Linked DNA regions of Parasegetibacter sp. NRK P23. The protein of the gene in region 1 interacts with the protein of each later gene in a pairwise test. Links are inferred from orthologs where the notes say so. Each region holds a gene or a part of one and is shown on either strand. Other genes may lie near its edges.

Region 1 (9,906 bases):
ACAAAACCGAGTTGCTCGGCGGCCGTGTCAATAAATCTTCCCCGGAGGATGGTATCGTCCATATCGAAGATGGCCATTTTTTTTAATCCTTTTACCTGCTCTTTGATGGCGTATTCCATCTGGTCTTTGATCACATTCATAGATTCGAGTTCTTCCAGTGTAACGGTTTCTTTTTTCTGTACCAGGGCTTTGGTGATGATGGCGCGGGCCACTTCCTTGCTCATGCGTCCGAGCGCGTGCCAGGGCTTGCTTTTGTTGTCGAGGTAGCCGATGTTCACTTCGGTGATGCGGGCCTTCATCAGAAACATGTCTATCAGGATGCCGATGTCTACGCCATAGTCTCCAAAAAAATTCACCTTTTCGAACATCGCCTTTCTTCCTGCGATCATTCCGCTGAGCGGTTGCGAGAACTGCGACAATTCAGGGTAGAATATGCTGAGGAGCGGTTTGGCCACCAGTTCAGTTACCCTGCCTGCGTTGCGGGAGAAAGTTGCTTTTACAAAATCATATTCATCGGAGAGAATCGGCTTCACCAGGTCACAAATAGTATTGGGTGGATAAGGATCAATATCGCCATCGATGAATACCAGCACATCGTTCTTCGCATACAGTATCCCATCTTTCATGGATGTACCTTTCCCCAGTTTGGTGCTGGTAATGACCGTGGCGCCCGCGGCTTTGGCGCGGGATACTGTTTCATCGATGGATTTATCGTCCACCACGATAACTTCAGTGACATGTGGATTGGACAGGCAGAACCGCACCACGTTGGCGATGGTGTCCTGCTCGTTCAATGCCGGGATGATTACACTTACCATAGGTTGTAGCTGAGGGGTTAATGTTACACGGTAAAGGTTTCTCCCCCTTCGGTGTAACGGATGTTATAAAAATCTGTTCTGCGGTCCTTAATGGTTTGTACGCTCCCGAAATACTGGTGGCGCTTCAGCAGGTTCATATCCAGGTCCTGGAAAATAAGCGTCTCCTCTCCTGCTTCCGCGATAGCCGCCACGCCATCCCGCTGGAATTCCACATCAGAAGGTGTAAGAATAGCCGACTGCGCATATTGTATGTCCAGGTTGTCCACTTCCGGCAGGTTGCCCACGCTGCCCGCCAATACAACATATACCTGGTTCTCAATGGCGCGTGCCTGCGAACAATAACGGACACGGAGATAGGCCCTTCTTTCATCGGTATTGAAGGGAACGAATAATATAGAAGCGCCTTTCTTCACCGCAATACGCGCGAGTTCGGGGAACTCCACATCGTAACAGATGAGGATGGCGATCTTACCACAATCGGTGTCCATCACTTCAACTTTATTACCTGGTTTTACACCCCACCATTTCCTCTCATGCGGTGTGATGTGCATTTTGTATTGCCGGGAAACACTGCCATCCCTTCTGAACAGGTAAGAAATATTATAGAGCTCCTCGTTTTCAACCGTGAAATGCGAGCCACCAACAATGTTGATGTTGTATTTGATGGCCAGATTACGGAACATTTCCACATACTGATCCGTAAATTCAGCCAGTTTTCTTACGGCGGTTCCGGGTCTGTCGTTTGGTAGAAAAGTGAGCAATTGCATGGTGAGCATTTCGGGGAACAGCACGAAATCGCATCTGTAATCGGAAGCCGCGTCCACGAAGTATTCACAATCGTGGGCGAAGTCTTCAAAACTATTGATCATCCTCATCCGGTATTGCACCGCGCATACCCGAACGTAATTCACTTCCTGAATCTTCAGATCGCCTTCAGGTTCATAATCCAGGTTCACCCATTCAAGAAACGTAGCGTAGCCACAGGATTCCGTATCGTTGGGCAGGTAATCTCTGATGATCCGCTTCAATTGAAATCCGTTGGAAAGCTGAGCGGTCAGCACTGGATCACGTAATTTTTTATCGATCACCTGCTGCACATAATCCTTGATGGTCATGTTATCAGCATACAAATGATAATTGGGTAATCTGCCACCAATAATGATCCGGCGGAGGTTCATGTCCACAGCCAGTTTTTTCCTGGCATCGTATAAGCGGCGGGACAGTTTAAAATTCCTGTAATCCGGATGGACCATGATTTCAATGCCATAAAGTGTATCCCCATCCGGTTTATGGGTGGACAAGGTACCTTTTCCTGTGATGGCGTTCCAGGAATGATCTTTTGTGTATTCGTCGAAATGCAGCAGGAGGCTGGAGGAAGAGGCCACGATTTTTCCATTCAGTTCCACGGCGAGTTGCCCTTGCGGGAACTTCTCCATCATGCTGTCCCACTGAAGTTTACTCCAGGGCAGCATACCTGGGAAACAGGCCAGTTGTAGTTCCTTCACCGCTTCATAATCGGATGGCGTTAAGCTGCGCACCTCGATCTTCATTTCGGGATGTTCAGGTAGAATTTGTTGCATAGTGCTGATTTTAGTTGCCCAGTACCGCAGGCTCACCGCTGGTGCTTACCCGCCCGTCATTTTGCTCGTTAACGAGGTGAATGCCAGGTTGGGGAAAGTCAAGCATTTCCCTGGTGAGGTTCATGTGTACCGAACGTATTGAATCCTGTTGCAAGATCAATGCCCTGTTGTGTGCCCTCACTTCGGTGGTGCGGTAATACAAACGCACGTTAAAAATGGTGAAGAGCAGAATCACGGCCACCACAATGGAAGGGACGATATTTCGAGCGGATACAGGCATTCATTTTAACATATACACAAATATGCCTGCCACTTATTAGCGGTATATTAAAGTGGGATTAAAAACAGATTAAAACGCTTTTTCCAGTACGATATAAAAAGTGGTGCCCTTACCGGGAGCGGATTCCACCATGATCTTTCCTTTGTGCAACCGGATAATGCGGTTCGCGAGCGCAAGTCCCAGCCCGAAGCCTTTTTTGTCCTTGGCATTGTCTGCACGGTAGAAGGGTTGAAAGATACCGGCCATTTCTTCGGGCGGAATGCCAATGCCTTCATCCTGGACTTTAATGGTTACTTTTTCATTGATGAGCAGGTGCACGTTGGCCTCTCCGGTATGCGAAAATTTACATGCGTTGGATACAATGTTGCGGATGGCGCTGTACAAAAGATCCGTATTGCCATACACCAGGAAGGCTTCTTCTGAATCAGGGAACTCATCGAAATGGAGGTGCACCGTGTAAGAAGGATGTATTCTTTTTACATCTCCAGCGATGCGGAGGAGTATTTCATCGATGCGCACTTCATTCAGTTCGATGGCGCCGCCGGAACCTGTTTTCGCGATTTCCAGTAACCCTTTGGTGAGTTGTCCCATCTGGAACACATCACTATAAACCGACTCCAATACATCTTTGTATTCGGGAACGGATCTTTCGTTCTGCAACGCGATCTCGATCTGGCTGGAAATGGCCGTTAACGGGGTGGAAAATTCATGCGACGCATTGGAGATGAAGCGTCTTTGGATCTCAAACGACTGCTGCATACGGTCGAGCAACTGGTTGAAGGTAGCGGCGAGTTGGTTGAGTTCGTCTTGCTGCTCCCCTGCCTGAATGCGTTTCGTTAGACTGTGTGAGGAAATATCCTTTACTTCATCAATGATGGTGATGATGGGACGAACCAGCCGATGCGAGAAATAATACCCTGTAATCAACGTAATAAAAATCCCACCGAAGAAGCTGAACCAAAGTATGCCTTTCAACCGGGCGATGGTATCTATCCCTTCTTCATCGTAAGCGGCCACCACAATAATGTACCGGTTGAAGCGATCTATGTATTGCGTGGAAAGCACATCCCGCTGACCGGCTTTGGAGAAGTATTCGCCGTCAATGCGGGCGCGGTCCACCATATCTTTTGTAACCACGATGGAATCATCAGGATCATCAAACTGGTTGTAGATGGGCTGGTTGAGGTAGTTGTAAACGATCACGCATTTCCGTTGCAGGGAGAACACGGTATTCTCTTCGATCTTCTTCATCAGTTCCTGATCTTTATCGGTTACTTCGATCAGGTATTTCGCCACGGTAAGGGCACGGTTCCGGAGCCTGTTCTTGAAATTTTTTTCCCTTGTAAGTTCTGAAGAATAGTAAATGGCGGAGCAGAGTACGGCTAGAATGGCCAGTACAATAATTGTGAAGAGCAGGGTTATGCGGTATTTGATTTTCATCAGTCGCCGCTTTCCTTTAGGATGTAGCCCATGCCTACCTGGGTTTTGATCAGTTTCTGTTCATGGTCCTTGTCAATCTTTTTGCGCAGGAAGTTTACGTAAACATCAATCACGTTTGTTCCCGTATCAAAGTCGATGTCCCAGACATTGCGGGCGATATCGGCTCTGGAGACCACGCGGTTTTTGTTGCGTACAAAGTATTCGAGCAATTGGAATTCTTTTGCGGTAAGGGATACCGCGTTGCCGTTCCTGGTTACCTCTTTGCTGTCGAGGTTCATTTCGAGGTCGGCCACTTTCAGCATATTCCCTGTTGGGATACCGTACTGCGCCCTTTTCAGCAATGCGCGTATGCGCACGAGCAGTTCTTTGAACTCAAATGGTTTCACCACATAATCGTCCGCGCCTGCGTCGAAGGCTTCGATTTTATCATCGGTGGCCCCGAGTGCGGTGAGCATGATGATGGGCACCTGCGCGTTGACCGATCTTATTTCGTGGCAGAGTTCGTAGCCATTGAGACCGGGCAGGTTGATATCCAGGATCACGAGGTCGTAGGGAGAAGCGGAGAACATCCTTTTGGCGATGAGCCCATCGTAAGCGATGTCCACTTCATAATGATTTTCCACCAATCCTTTGTTGAGCGAATCGGCGATTTTTTTTTCATCTTCCACCACCAGAATCCGGATTTCAGTCATACGCGGCGTTGTTGAGTTTCAAAAATACATTTAATATAAAAATCGTTCCCTGGTAATTTTGGAGGGATTGGGGGCAAAAGAAAAGGCCGCATCGGAGCGATACGGCCTTTTCACTTCGTTTGAAAAGCTTATTAAGCGATTTCAACCTCAGCGCCAGCTTCAGTGAGCTTCGCTTTCAGGTCTTCAGCTTCAGCTTTGGTAACACCTTCTTTCAGTGTTTTCGGAGCGCCGTCAACCAGTTCTTTTGCTTCTTTCAGACCGAGACCAGTGAGGTCTTTAACGATCTTCACTACGTTCAGTTTAGAAGCGCCTGCACTTTTCAGGATCACGTCGAACGCTGTTTTTTCAGCTGCTGCTGCTGCGCCACCACCGTCGCCGGCGGCTACTACTACTGCTGCTGCTGCTGGTTCGATACCGTAGTCTGCTTTCAGAACGTCGGCCAGTTCCTGTACTTCTTTTACAGTAAGACCAACGAGTTGTTCGGCTAATGCTTTAACGTCTGCCATTGTTGTCAAATTTTTTCCGCCTTCTCAGTTCATGAACTCCGGCGGAGTGTTTTTAAAAAAATCTAGCCTTTGATTGTGATCCCTCAGGCCTGGGATATTATTTTGAATGCTGTAATACTTACTCAGCAGTTGCTGCACCTTCAGCCTGCTTTTCGTGGTGGTGCAGTAAAGCAGCCAGTACGCGTTTTGCAGGGGATTGAAGCAAGCCAATAACTTCTCCGATGAGTTCGTTTTTGGTCTTCAGTTGAGTCAGCGCTTTCAGTTGTTCGTCGCCGGTGTACACTTCACCGTTGATGAAAGCGGCTTTCAGCACGGGCCTGTCGCCATTGCTTTCCTTACGGAAAGAAGAGAGGATCAGGGCCGGTTCTTTTGGGTTTTCGCTGAACATCAGTGCGGTCACGTTGTTCAGGGCTTCATACACACCGCTGTATTTTTCGCCATCGAGTGATTCGAGTGCTTTTTTGATGAGCGTGTTTTTAGCCACCTTCATTTCCACGTTCTTATCGAAGCAGTGGCGACGAAGGGTGCTCACCTGCGCAACGGTGAGGCTTTCTGTATCAGTGATGTAGAAGTTGTTGTATTGAGAGAACTTGCCTTTCAGCAGTTCAATCACTTCTTGTTTCTGGTCTTTGTTCATAACTCTTTTTTTAAAGTGTTTTCAGATTCCCGAAGGATTAGTTCAGGAAGTTTTTGGTATCAACCGTGATGCCGGGGCTCATGGTGCTGGCCATGCTCACACCTTTCAGGTAAGTACCTTTCGCGGTGGATGGTTTCAGCTTGATGATGGCATTGATCAGTTCGGTACTGTTTTCCTGGATCTTCTGCACATCGAAAGATACGCGTCCGATAGAGGCGTGGATGATACCTGCTTTATCCACTTTAAAGGTAATCTTACCGCCTTTCACCTCGTTTACGGCAGCCGCCACATCGTTGGTAACGGTACCTGTTTTGGGGTTGGGCATCAGGTTACGTGGGCCGAGGATTTTACCCAGTTTACCGATCTTAGGCATTACGGACGGGGTAGCGATGATTACATCGATGTCAGTCCAGCCTGCTTCGATTTTCTGAATAAATTCATCCAGACCAACATGGTCAGCGCCTGCTTTGGTAGCATCGGCTTCTTTGTCAGGTGTGCAAAGTACGAGAACGCGCTTTGTTTTACCTGTACCGTGGGGCAGGGTTACTGAACCGCGAATAGCCTGATCGGCTTTTTTGGGATCAACGCCCAGACGAACGTGAATGTCTACGGAAGCATCGAACTTAGTGGTGTTCACCTCTTTTACGAGGGTAGCAGCTTCCTTCAGGGAGTACACTTTATTTTTGTCGACTTTACTGTCGGCTACTTTTCTTTTTTTGGTGGTTGCCATTTCTTAGAGTTTTTTCGGTGAACCAATTAGTTTTCCCAGGGAGCCTGGCCATCAACGGTGATACCCATGCTTCTTGCCGTACCAGCCACCATACGCATGGCGCTTTCCACGGTGAAACAGTTCAGATCGGGCATCTTGTCTTTTGCGATAGCTTCAACCTGGGCCCAGGTTACCTTACCCACCTTGTTACGGTTAGGCTCTTTGGAACCACTTTGAATTTTAGCCGCTTCCAGCAACTGAACGGGAGCCGGAGGAGTTTTGATAACAAACTCGAAAGATTTGTCGGAGAAAACAGTGATGAGAACGGGAAGAACCTTGCCCATTTTATCCTGGGTGCGCGCATTGAACTGCTTGCAGAACTCCATGATGTTGATTCCTTTGGAACCGAGGGCTGGTCCGATGGGAGGTGCAGGGTTCGCCTGTCCTCCTTTACACTGCAACTTAACGTAGCCTGTAATTTCTTTTGCCATTTTTGAGATTTTTTGGTGTTAACGTATTGCCCGGAGGCCATACTCCCAATCGCATTCGTCGAAAGAACTAAGTTTTTGGGGATGCGAAGGTACGATTTTATTCCTGTTTTCAAATATTTTTTAATAAACAGCCCCGGGCGAAGGTACACGATTACATACATTGGAAATGAAGTAATTAGAAAATTTTCCACAGCTTTATAAATGAGGAAAGAAAATTTTCCTGTGTAATTTTTTCTCCCTAACTTTTCAAATTAAATAAATATTCCACTTCCTAACTCATTAAAATTCTATCACAATGGCGAAAGCGAAAGCAAAACCAGTCAAGAAGGCTGCGCCCAAAAAGGCAGTAAAAAAGGCCGCACCGAAGAAAGCGGCCGTTAAAAAATCGGCTCCGAAAAAAGCCGCGAAAAAGGCAGCGCCTAAAAAAGCGGCTAAAAAAGTTGCACCAAAAAAAGTAGCCAAAAAGGCGGCACCCAAGAAAGCGGCGCCAAAAAAAATGGCAAAAAAAGCGGCACCTAAGAAAGCCGTGAAGAAAACAACCGCGGTGAAGAAAGCCGTGAAAAAGGCTGCTCCCAAAAAAGCGGCGCCGAAAAAAGTTGCTAAAAAAGCCGCACCAAAGAAAGCTACAGCGGCTAAGAAGGCCGCACCGAAAAAAGTAGCGGCCAAAAAAGCAGCGGCTCCCAAGAAAGCGGCGGTAAAAAAAGCAACGCCCAAAAAGGCCGCGCCAAAACCGAAGGCTAAAAAGGCACCCGCTCCTGTTGAAGAGCAAACACCTGTAATGCCTGTTGAAGCACCTGCGGCCGAACCTACGCCGGCACCTGCGCCAGAGACCAATGATGATGTAACGCCTACCACCCTGTTTGAATAAGCAGGTGTATATAGCTAAAGAAAAAGCCCCGCCAAATGGTGGGGCTTTTTAATGTTTTATCAGAACCGGTATTAAGCAAGCTTCTCTACCTGCATATAGTTCAGTTCCACTGGTGTGGAGCGTCCGAATATTTTTACGGTCACTTTCAGTTTCTTCTTCTCATCGTTTACTTCTTCGATGATACCGTTGAAGTCGTTGAAAGGTCCTTCGATGATCTTGATGGTTTCACCGATGATGAAAGGCTCGCTCATGTTCATGCCACCCGCTTCCGCCATTTCATCCATTTTACCCAGCATCTTGTTCACTTCCGCTTTGCGGAGTGCAATGGGGTTCTCTTTTCCGAGGAAATGGATCACATTGGAAGTGTTCTTGATGGTGTCTTTCAGGTCGTCAGAAAGTTTTCCATCTGCGATCTCGATCATCACATAACCGGGATAGTAGTTGCGTTCCCGCATTACCTTCTTACCGTTCTGCACCTTGTATACTTTCTCCACGGGCAGGAACACCTGTTTCACCACTTCACTCCAGCCACCCCTTGAAATTTCCTTATCGAGGTACTCCTTTACTTTCTTTTCCTTTCCACTCACCACGCGGAGCACGTACCATTTCGTTTCTACTTGATTAACTGCTGCTTCCATTAGCTAAAGAATGAGTAAATGAATTTAAGAAGAGAATTCGCGGCAAAGTCCATCACCCAAACGATAGCTGTGATAACCAGGGTTGCACCCAGAACGATCATGGTACTTTGTTGTAATTGTTCCCCGGTGGGCCAGGTTACTTTTTCAACCAGTTCCTTGTATGATTCTTTAAAATAAGTTGATATCTTATTCATAACTGTTTCTTTGTTCATCCTGCTGCCGGGGCAACAGAATGGAGTGCATACTTGCACGGGCGACAGGATTCGAACCCGTATCAAAGGTTTTGGAGACCTCTATTCTACCATTGAACTACGCCCGTATAAAAAGCCATTAGCAAATCGGGGGCTGCTGACTTCCGGCAAAAGTACTGATTTTCTGCCGATGCCGGCAACCGAACTGTTTTTCAACAGCCCATGTTGCTAATGGCCTATAATGAATCCGAGGATTACTTCAGGATCTCAGTAACCTGACCTGCACCTACGGTACGTCCACCTTCGCGGATAGCGAATTTCAGACCTTTTTCCATAGCGATGGGCTGGATCAGTTTTACAGTGAGGGAAGTGTTATCACCAGGCATTACCATTTCAGTTCCTTCAGGCAGCATACACTCACCTGTTACGTCCGTAGTACGGAAGTAGAACTGAGGACGGTATTTGTTGAAGAACGGCGTGTGACGGCCACCTTCTTCTTTGCTCAGTACGTAAACTTCACCTTTGAACTCAGTGTGCGGGGTGATGGATTTTGGCGCGCAAATAACCATACCACGACGGATCTGAGTTTTTTCAATACCGCGGAGCAGCAGACCGGCGTTGTCACCAGCTTCACCACGATCCAGCAGTTTTTTGAACATCTCAACACCAGTTACAACGGAGTTCATGGGTGCTTCCACGAGACCTACGATCTCAACGGGCTCACCAACTTTGATTACACCGCGCTCGATACGACCGGTTGCAACGGTACCACGACCAGTGATAGAGAATACGTCTTCAACAGACATCAGGAATGGCTGATCGATCGGACGGGGAGGCAGGGGAATGTAAGTATCCACAGCGTCCATCAGTTCTTCAACGCATTTAACCCATTTTTCTTCACCAGCGAGGGCGCCTGTAGCGGAACCTTTGATGATGGGGGTGTTGTCGCCGTCGAAACCATAAGAAGACAACAGGTCACGAATCTCCATTTCTACCAGTTCAAGCAGTTCGGGATCGTCAACCAGGTCAACTTTGTTCATAAATACAACAATACGG
Region 2 (10,080 bases), 3.5 Mb from region 1 along the record:
AAAGCGGTGGCCGAAGTTTCGAAAAAAGGTTTCCTGGATGTGGAGGTGGATCCAACGCTTGACCTGTTTGCGGAGATCGAAAAGCTGAAGAAAGAAAAGAACGCCATATTGCTTGCGCACTATTACCAGGAGCCGGATATCCAGGACGTGGCAGATTACATTGGCGATAGCCTGGGCCTCGCGCAGCAGGCGGAGAAAACCAATGCCGATATCATTGTTTTCGCCGGTGTGCATTTTATGGCCGAAACAGCGAAGATCCTGAATCCTTCCAAAAAGGTATTGCTACCCGATCTGAACGCGGGATGCTCCCTCGCAGATTCGGCCCCTCCGGAGCTGTTTAAGGCCTTCAAACAGAAATACCCTGACCACCTTGTTATTTCTTATATCAACTGCTCAGCGGGCATTAAAGCGCTCAGCGATATCATTTGTACCTCTTCCAACGCGGAGAAAATCGTGGAAAGTCTGCCAAAGGACCAGAAAATCATTTTCGCGCCCGATAAAAACCTGGGGGCCTACCTGGTGAAAAAGACAGGAAGAGATATGGTGCTCTGGAACGGCGCCTGTATGGTGCACGAGATATTCTCCCTGGAGAAGATCACCAAACTGAAACAAAGGCATCCCAACGCAAAGATCATCGCGCATCCGGAATGTGAAGAACCGATCCTTCGTATCGCGGATCATATCGGCTCCACCACCGGATTGCTGAAATATACCCAGACCGATAGCGCTACGGAATACATCGTAGCCACCGAAACAGGCATCCTGCACCAGATGCAGAAGGAATCGCCCCACAAAACTTTTATCCCTGCTCCACCGAACAATTCCTGCGCCTGCAATGATTGTCCGCACATGAAACTGAACACCCTGGAAAAGTTGTACCTCTGTATGAAGTACGAAACACCGGAGATCACGATGGATGAGCAACTCCGCCTGGCGGCTAAAAAACCGATCGACCGGATGCTCGAGATCAGCAAACAATTCGGGTTATAGAGAAATATTTCCGGGTTTGGATTATTTTGTGGTGAATTTCAGCCAGTAAATGACCCCTTAAAATCCATCCATGACCCGTTTTTTTCTGCTTGCATGTACCGTGATTTTCTTTTCCTGCGGAGGAGGAAACAAATTCAGAGCATCTAATACCGAAGACAAAGAACTTTTTAAAGCCATTAACGCACTGGTAAAAGATCCGGCCAATAAAAACGCAAGAAACGATCTTGCTTACCTGTACGCCGATTCCAGACAAAGGCACCTGAACAATATTGAACAACTGAACGCCAGCACCTACGATACCAAATGGGATGGACTGGTGCAGGAATATACTTCGCTTCAGAATATTTATTTCGCCATCAACAGTTCACTGGCCATGACCCAATTGGTAAAACCGGTGAATTTTGCTACCGAACTGAACGAGACGAAAGAAAACGCCGCTGAATTTTATTACAGGAAAGGAGAAGAAATGATGCGTGTGGGCAACCGTGCCGCACTAAAAGAATCCTGGAACCTGTTTAGAAGGAGCCAGCAATATATTCCGGAGTACAAAGATTCGAAAGCGAAGATCCAGGAAGCACTGGAATTAGGAACGGTGGATGTGGTGATTACGGACATGACCTTCAATGATTTCCCTGTTTGGAACTTCGGCGTTCCCTTAAACAATAACCTGGAAAGACAACTGGTGCAGGATCTTGGTGGCAACTACGGTAACAACAACGGTGCGCGTTATTTCACGGAAACGGATGCACGCAATTCGACTATAAATCCATCGATAGTGGTGGAATCCGGCTGGCGGAACCTTTTCTTCAATATGTCGCCGGCCATCAGTAGTTACGATGTGGACCGATCAAAAACCGTCAAACAGAAAAATCCCACCACTAAGAAAGATGAGGACATTACGGTTACCGCGAAGTTAAAGATCACCAAAAGGATTTTCACGGCTAGGGGAGACCTGGAACTGAACATCCGCGATATTGCCGCACAAAAAAATATCTCCTGGAACACCATACCCGCCAGCACAGATTACATTATTGAAACCGCCACTTTCACCGGAGACAGCAGGGCGCTTACCGAACAGGATGCAATCCTGGTAAGCAGGCGCTATGTACTTCCCAACCGTTATATGTTGCTGAGTGAATTGTACCGCAGCATTTACAGCCAGGTAAGGAATACTATACAGCGCAATACCGCGTGGTAATTAACTCAGGGCCTGGTAGGTTATCAAACTCAACACGTAAGCGAGAATAGTCATGTAGGTAAGTTGTACCATGGGCCATTTCCAGCTTTTGGTCTCTCTTTTTACCACGGCGAGTGTACTCATACATTGCATGGCAAGTACATAAAATACGAGTAACGACATACCGGTTGCGAAGGTGTATACTTTGCTGCCGTCTTCAAAAGTAGCTTGTCGCATTTTATCTCGGAGTAAAGGACTATTCTCGTCTTCATCGCCTACACTGTATAAGGTGGCCATGGTTCCTACAAATACTTCCCGTGCCGCAAAAGAAGTGATCAGCGCGATGCCAATCTTCCAATCGTAACCCAGTGGTTCAATGGCTGGTTCTATTGATTTGCCAAGAATACCGGCGTAAGAATTGGCCAGGAGTTCACCTGATTTTTGTTTTTCAAGGCCTTCTACGTCCACACCGGGTTGTTGTTCCAGTTGTTCGTACTTTGCCTGCACAACTTCCATTTTACCGGACGGTCCGTAGGAACTCAGCACCCAAAGGATAAGACTGATTACCATAATTACTTTACCCGCGTCCACCACGAATATTTTCGCTTTCTGGAACATGGTAAGAAAGATGGTGTTCCATCTGGGAGAGCGGTAAACAGGGAGTTCCAGGATAAAGAAACTTTTCTCTTTGATCTTGATGAACCATTTGAAAACCCAGGCTACAATCAAACTCATTACTAATCCCATCAGGTAAAGTGCCATCATTACCAGTCCTTGTAAACTGAAGATGCCCAGCACTTTTGTATCCGGTATAATAAGGGCGATCATGATTACGTAGATAGGTAACCTCGCGGAACAACTCATCAGCGGTGTTACCAGTATTGTCAGCAGGCGTTCTTTTTTATTTTCAATGTTCCTTGTGCTCATGATGGCGGGAACCGCACAGGCAAATGCGCTGATCATGGGCATCACACTTTTTCCGTTCATGCCCACCTGGCGCATGAGCCGGTCGGTCATAAAACTGATACGGGCCATGTATCCGGTATCTTCGAGCAAAGTGATCAATCCGAAAAGTATCATGATCTGCGGAACGAATATTACGATGCCGCCGAGTCCTGCGATCAATCCGTTCACGATCAGATCGGAGAACCATCCTTCGGGAAGTACCGCAGCTGTTGTTTCCGTTAACCAGGCGAAGCCGGTTTCAATCCAATCCATAGGGTAGGAGGCGATCCAGAAAACACTTTGGAAAAGTAAAAACAACACAGCCAAAAGAATAACATAACCCCAGCGCCGGTGCAGTAAAACACTGTCCAGTTTTTCGGTGAACAGGTTTTTTTGAATGGGATCGGGCTGGGAAACACTTTGGTGCATGATACCCCTGATGCGGGTGTACCGTTGCATGATTTCTTCCGCCTGCGTTTTGGTGGGATTGAACTGGTTGTCTTTTTCGGCTTGTTCAATTCTTTCCTGTATATCTCTTTTCAGGTCAAAAGATTCGTGGTTGATCAGGTAATGAATCGCTTTGTAGTCGCTGGCTTCCGGGAATATTTCCTGCACGGTACCAATGGCGTTTTCCGCGAGTTGCCTGTTTTCTATAAAATCGCGCAACGGTGTTTTATACAGGTGCTGAACCGTTTGTTCCACCGCTTTTTTCAGTTGGGGAATCCCCTTGTTTTTGCGTGGATTCACAGCAATAACGGGAACGCCCAGTTCCCTTTCCAGGGCGGGCACATCAATGGAGATGCCTTTTTTCCGGGCGATATCCATCATGGTGAGCGCGATCACCACAGGAATTTTGAGGTCAATGATCTGGGAACAGAAAAGAAGATTTCTTTTGAGGTTACTGGCATCAGCTACCAGGATCAGCATTTCGGGCTTGATTTGCGCGTCCTGGTCCATCAATACACGGTAGGCCACCCATTCGTCTTCGCGGCGTGGGTATAAACTGTAGGTTCCGGGCAGGTCGATGATAGTGGAATCGAGGTTGTCCGCGATCTTGCAGGAACCTGTTTTCTTATCTACGGTAACGCCGGGGAAGTTCCCAACCTTCTGATTCATCCCGGTGAGCGTGTTGAAAAGCGAAGTTTTTCCGCTGTTCGGGTTGCCCACCAATGCTATGTTTACTGTGTTCTTTCCCAAAATAAAGCTGTAAAGCCGCAAAGGTACTGGCTATTTCCGGGTTACTGTTTACGAATTCGGGAGTTTTACGGGTTTATTACATTCAGCTACCTTTGCAGGGTCGGGCGATTTTTGCAGTACTTTTCAAAACAAAGGGATGTTCATAAAGATTTTCAGGCCAATCGGCCTTCTGTTGGGGATGAGTTTGCTGACCACCGGGGTGGTAAACGCACAAAAGTTAAAAAAAGCGGATAAAGCGCTGGTCGCGGCTTTGGAAGCCCACGTGACATTTCTTGCTTCGGATCAATTGGAGGGAAGAAGAACGGGTACACCGGGAGAAGAGAAGGCTGCGGCGTATATCGCGGGTGAATTTGAGAAAGCAGGCCTGCAACCGGGTGTGGAAGGGAAATTTGAGCAGGTATTCACAATTAATGAGGGGAAGCAGGTTGATCCGACTTCTTTTTTGTTCATCAACGGAATTGAGCTGAAGGTGCACCAGGATTTTTTTCCTTTGGTGTACAGTGCGCAGGAAGCCCTGGAATCTTTTCCATCCATGGCCATCAAAGAAGCGGGTGTGCCATGGTTTGTGGAACTGAATGAATTTGTGAAAAGTGAGCTGGAAAAAAATCCGCATGTGGATATGAATGATGCTGTGCGCGCACTGGCTATGAAGCTGGAGGAAAAAGGTGCCACAGCAGTTATTTTTTATGAAGCAACAGGAATCAAGGATGTCTTGAAGTTTGAACCGAAAGGTAATGGGGATAAACCGGCAAATATTCCCCTGATCGTAGTGAAAGAACAGGCTGCTTCAAAATTTCTTAAGGATCATGCCGCCAGTTATGAGATCAAATTGAAGGTAAAACTCTCCGATAAGATCAGGAAAGGCAGAAATGTGGTAGGGATTGTGGACAACAATGCGCCAAATACGGTGGTATTGGGTGCGCATTATGATCACCTGGGCTATGGTGAGGATGGCAATTCGATGATACGTGAAGGAAATCCCGGTATTCACAACGGAGCGGACGATAATGCGAGTGGTACAGCGGTGTTGATTGAACTGGCAAAAGCCGTTAAGGCAAAGCAGCTCAAACAATACAATTATGTTTTCGCCGCTTTTTCGGGAGAAGAACTGGGGCTGATCGGTTCGAGGTATTTTACGGAACATCTTCCGTTGAAGGATAAACCCCTGAACTATATGGTCAATATGGATATGGTGGGTAGGTTAAAATCCCCTGAGAACGTGATTACCGTTGGTGGATATGGTACATCTCCTTCCTGGGAAAAACTGGTGCTCAATAAAAAAGACAAATCATTAGTGGTTTCCATCGATTCTTCAGGTGCCGGACCCAGTGATCATTATTCTTTTTACAGGATCAATGTTCCCGTGCTTTTTTTCTTCACCGGAACGCATCAGGATTACCATAAACCCAGTGATGATGCGGATAAACTGAATTATACAGGAATGTTCCTGGTGGAAAGAAAAATTATGGATATCGTTACGGCGGCGGAAAAAGAACCTAAACTCAGTTTCCTGAAAACAAGGGAAAAACAAACTGCTTCCTCCACTTCTTTTAAGGTTACCTTGGGCATAATGCCGGACTATGTTTTCTACGGAACAGGTGTAAAAATTGATGGTACCACAACGGGAAAACCTGCGGAAAAAGCTGGTTTGAAGAAAGGGGATATCGTGGTGAAAATTGGTGATCTTACGATTTCAGGTATGGAAGATTATATGAAGGCCCTGGGAAGTTTTGAAAAAGGTCAACAAACAACGGTGGTGTTTGTAAGGGATGGAAAAGAAATGAAAGCGGAAGTTAACTGGTAGAAACTGCAATAGCGTATGAAACTGAAACTGGATGTGAGCCAGATGGCAGATGAATTTTTCGAGGATACGCGGCTGCTTGGCGTTGTGGCCCCTATCCGCGATTACCAGTTTTGCTGGCGGTTGAACAACAGACTTCGCTTCGATTTCAGGATCAACAATGATGTGGAGATACAGCTTACCCGGAAAAACAGGCAATATTTTTTCTCCGTATATTCATTTCCGGAACCCCATTGCAGCCTGGTTCATTATTTATACAATAACCAGTTCGATGGGGAATACCTGCTGCCCGAATTCAGGCACCTCGATTTTTTGTGGTTACTGAAAGGAGATGTGGTTTCTGATGATTACCTTCAGAACATCATGCAGTTGCTCCGGAGTATGGGTGATGTGCAAATGGTAATGGAGATTGGTCAGAGCCAGGTAAAGCATAAAAGTCACATGATCTTTTAACAATTAATACGTGTGTTATGTGGGAAAATACAGACAATAAACTTTACAGGAAATTCAGCTTTAAAGATTTTTCAGAAGCTTTCGCTTTTATGACGCGTGTAGCGATGATAGCTGAAAAACAAAACCACCATCCTTCCTGGAGGAACACCTATAATACAGTTGAAGTATGGTTGTCCACACATGATGCCGGCGATGTTGTGACGGAGAAAGATAAAAAGCTCGCGGCAGCAATTGACGCTTTATTATGATAAAAGGATTACGTTTTCTTAGTAGTGCTCTGGTAATAATTTTCGTCTTCGCCTGTAACAACGGAGACAAGGAAAGTACTGCTCCGGAAGACCAATCGGACAGTGTGAACATTCTTGCCAGAACGGATTCGTCCTTTGAGGTGAGCGGTCCGGCAGAAGGGGCGCTTCAGCAATGGTTTTCTTTCATCCAACCTGAATATAAATTGAGCATCGACAGTTTTGTACTCACGGATATCTGGGTGGAAGATTCGCTGATAACAGAGCCCTTCAAACCCGATAGCCTGTATTATCCATTGTATGGAAAGTACCTGCGCTACGCGCCGGACAGCGCTTATTTCGTGGACCTTGATAGTTACAATATTTTATTGAAGGAAACGAATGGAGTGGTATCCGGAACAGTGGGCGGCCCTGACAACCTGGTTTTTCTTATCGACAAAAATAACCAGATCAAAAAGCGTTTGTTGTTCAACGGCCCTGGTACTTATATCCAGGATGCATGGTGGATCAACAATGAATCGGTACTACTGGCTTCTATAGCCGAAGGGGATTCCATGAACCGGTTTGAACCAGTGTTGTGGAAAATCAATATTGTGGAGGATCTCTTCGAGAAATATGAATACTGCGGTGCAACTTTGAAGATGTTCCCCGAGTATGTGGAAAAAGTACGCTTTTCAGGTATTACGGTACGATAAAGGATTTCTGACTTTTATACCTGTTGTAATACAGCATATAAATCACGATAGCCGATATGGCAGGTAGTGTGAAGAGCAGCACAATAAATACAGCTTTGATGAAATTGTTCTTTTCGTTTTCGAAAAGCAGGTTGAAAGCGCTGAGTGATAAATACAGCACACCTATTGCGATAAGGATGGCAGGCAACATGCGGATCGTTTTTGGTGGAAAATTTCCATAACTAATTTACTAAATATCTGACAAATAAAAATCCCGCTGATCAACAGCGGGATTTTGTATAGTAACGTATTGTTTAGCGGTTCATACTCGCGAGAAACTCGATATTGTCTTTCGTTCCCCTCATGCGTTTCAGGAGTTCCTGCATCGCTTCTTCAGGATTCATATCGTTGAGGTATACACGCAGCAGGTTCATGCGCTGCAGCACATCTTTTTCCAGCAGCAGGTCATCACGACGGGTAGAAGATGAAACGAGGTCGATGGCGGGGTAAACCCTTCTGTTCGACAAGCGACGTTCCAGTTGCAGTTCCATGTTACCGGTACCTTTAAATTCTTCGAAGATTACTTCATCCATTTTGGAACCGGTGTCAATAAGTGCAGTAGCAAGAATGGTAAGTGATCCGCCGTTTTCAATTTTACGGGCGGCGCCGAAGAATTGTTTTGGTTTCTGCATGGCGTTGGCTTCCACACCACCACTCAGTACTTTACCTGAAGCGGGTGCCACGGTATTGTGTGCACGTGCGAGACGGGTAATGGAATCCAGCAGGATGATTACATCGTGGCCACATTCTACCAAACGTTTCGCTTTTTGTAAAGCGATGGTGGAAACGCGTACGTGTTTCTCAGCGGGTTCATCGAAGGTAGAAGCCAGTACTTCTGCCTTTACGCTTCTTTCCATATCGGTCACCTCTTCCGGACGTTCATCGATCAGTACCACCATAAGGTAACATTCAGGATGGTTTTCGGCGATGGCGTTGGCGATGTTTTTCAACATCATTGTTTTACCCGTTTTTGGCTGGGCAACAATCAATCCGCGTTGTCCCTTACCGATAGGTGTGAACAGGTCGATGATACGGGTAGAGTAGTTATCGGGCGTTGTAAAGATGTTCAGTTTTTCGAAAGGGAACAAAGGCGTGAGGTAATCGAAGGGAACGCGGTCGCGTACTTCTTCGGGCTTCTTGCCATTGATGGTTTCCACTTTCAGCAGCGCGAAATATTTCTCGCCTTCTTTTGGCGGACGAACCGTTCCGTTAACGGTGTCACCGGTTTTCAGTCCGAACAGTTTGATCTGTGAAGGACTTACATAAATATCATCGGGAGAAGAAAGGTAATTATAATCGCTGGAACGCAGGAAGCCGTAGCCGTCGGGCATCATTTCCAGCACACCTTCACCTGGTATCATGCCATCGAATTCGATGTTGAAAACCGGTTCTTTTTTATGGAAGGTTCTGGGTTGTTGTTGTGGCGCGGGTTCGTGCGTTGGTGGCGGATCAAGGTTGATGTCTTCGGCAAGCGCTTCAGCAATGAGCGGGCTTATAATGAGCGGTTCGTTGTTCAGCGTATCATCGCCTTCGTAAGAATCAGCGTTGATTTCACCAATCGGAAGTTCAGGTTGCTCAGGCTTTTTACGAACAGGTTTTTTTGCAACCGGAGCTGGTGGGGGAGGAGGTGTGGCCGCTACAGGCTTTTCTTCTTTTTTCTCCTCTTTCTTTTCCTCTTTTTTGAGTTCTTTTTTAACCGGTTTTTTAGCTTTGGGTTCGGGAACTGTTTCACCACTTTCCACTACGGCTTCTTCCGTACTGTTGGCTGTTGTGGTTTTCACGATTCGTTTTCTCTTGCCTGCTTTATCATCATCTTTGCCTGCGTTATCAGATGCCATTACTGCTTGTTTGTCGAGGATCTTGTATACAAGTTCCTGCTTGTTCATTTTCTTAGCGTTAGGGATTTTTAATTGCTCTGCGATATCCAGCAACTCAGGAACGAGCATGTCGTTCAGTTGTAAAATGTCGTACATAGAAACGATTTGAAGAGTGGTTAGCCGGGCGGCCAACAGAAAGGAAAATTTGATTTGAAAAATAAGTTGATTGGGATTGAAAGGAGCCGATGAGCTAGTTTCTCCTTGCAATGTTACAATATATTCAGAAAATCGTCAAATGAGCAATCAAATATTTTGTTAATTGGTCATAATCAATCAGTTATGATTATTGTAAAGAATTGATTTTCAATAGATTGAAATTGCCGTGTGAAAGTTCATGGTATCGTTCCGCAGTGTTTTTACCAAAAATATCTTTTATAAGTGTTGATTTCCTTGATATTATGTGGAAAAAAGAGAGATTTGTAACCACTAAACAATTGAATAAGGGAATCATGTTCAACAAGAGAGTTAAAATTTCAACTTTACTAACATCTGCTACTGCAGGGGACCAGGTTACGGTGATGGGATGGGTGCGCACCTTCCGCAACAACCAGTTTATAGCGCTGAATGATGGTTCTACCAATAATAATATTCAGGTAGTGGCGGAGCTTGGAAAATTTGATGATAATCTGCTGAAAAGGTTAACTACCGGGGCTTCCGTTAA

The links.
Region 2: the proteins of nusG (region 1) and rho interact in binary tests that used the Escherichia coli proteins (3 or more experiments, as listed by UniProt). The link is inferred for Parasegetibacter sp. NRK P23 from one-to-one orthologs.

The regions. Positions count from the first base shown.
Region 1 is NZ_JAMDLG010000001.1:328,143-338,048, forward strand. Bases 6,877-9,626 are described here. They hold nusG (transcription termination/antitermination protein NusG), read right to left. Parts: upstream 8,660-9,626; coding sequence 8,093-8,659; downstream 6,877-8,092. Other genes in these bases: rplK (50S ribosomal protein L11), read right to left, coding at 6,877-7,153; M4J38_RS01295 (hypothetical protein), read right to left, coding at 7,433-8,008; secE (preprotein translocase subunit SecE), read right to left, coding at 8,659-8,853; tuf (elongation factor Tu), read right to left, coding at 9,105-9,626. Outside these bases: M4J38_RS01250 (HAD-IB family phosphatase), read right to left, coding at 1-818; M4J38_RS01255 (carbon-nitrogen hydrolase family protein), read right to left, coding at 842-2,398; M4J38_RS01260 (hypothetical protein), read right to left, coding at 2,409-2,678; M4J38_RS01265 (cell wall metabolism sensor histidine kinase WalK), read right to left, coding at 2,748-4,118; M4J38_RS01270 (response regulator transcription factor), read right to left, coding at 4,118-4,810; rplL (50S ribosomal protein L7/L12), read right to left, coding at 4,942-5,316; rplJ (50S ribosomal protein L10), read right to left, coding at 5,435-5,953; rplA (50S ribosomal protein L1), read right to left, coding at 5,991-6,683; more of rplK, read right to left, coding at 6,710-6,876; more of tuf, read right to left, coding at 9,627-9,906. UniProt on the Escherichia coli protein: Part of the processive rRNA transcription and antitermination complex (rrnTAC). The complex forms an RNA-chaperone ring around the RNA exit tunnel of RNA polymerase (RNAP).
Region 2 is NZ_JAMDLG010000001.1:3,840,148-3,850,227, forward strand. The notes cover bases 7,157-10,080. They hold rho (transcription termination factor Rho), read right to left. Parts: upstream 9,516-10,080; coding sequence 7,797-9,515; downstream 7,157-7,796. Other genes in these bases: M4J38_RS15620 (hypothetical protein), read left to right, coding at 7,157-7,503; M4J38_RS15625 (hypothetical protein), read right to left, coding at 7,490-7,693; asnS (asparagine--tRNA ligase), read left to right, coding at 9,869-10,080. Also shown: quinolinate synthase NadA, read left to right, coding at 1-990; M4J38_RS15595 (hypothetical protein), read left to right, coding at 1,061-2,188; feoB (ferrous iron transport protein B), read right to left, coding at 2,189-4,309; M4J38_RS15605 (M20/M25/M40 family metallo-hydrolase), read left to right, coding at 4,446-6,113; M4J38_RS15610 (IPExxxVDY family protein), read left to right, coding at 6,129-6,563; M4J38_RS15615 (4a-hydroxytetrahydrobiopterin dehydratase), read left to right, coding at 6,581-6,811; more of M4J38_RS15620, read left to right, coding at 6,808-7,156. UniProt on the Escherichia coli protein: Facilitates transcription termination by a mechanism that involves Rho binding to the nascent RNA, activation of Rho's RNA-dependent ATPase activity, and release of the mRNA from the DNA template.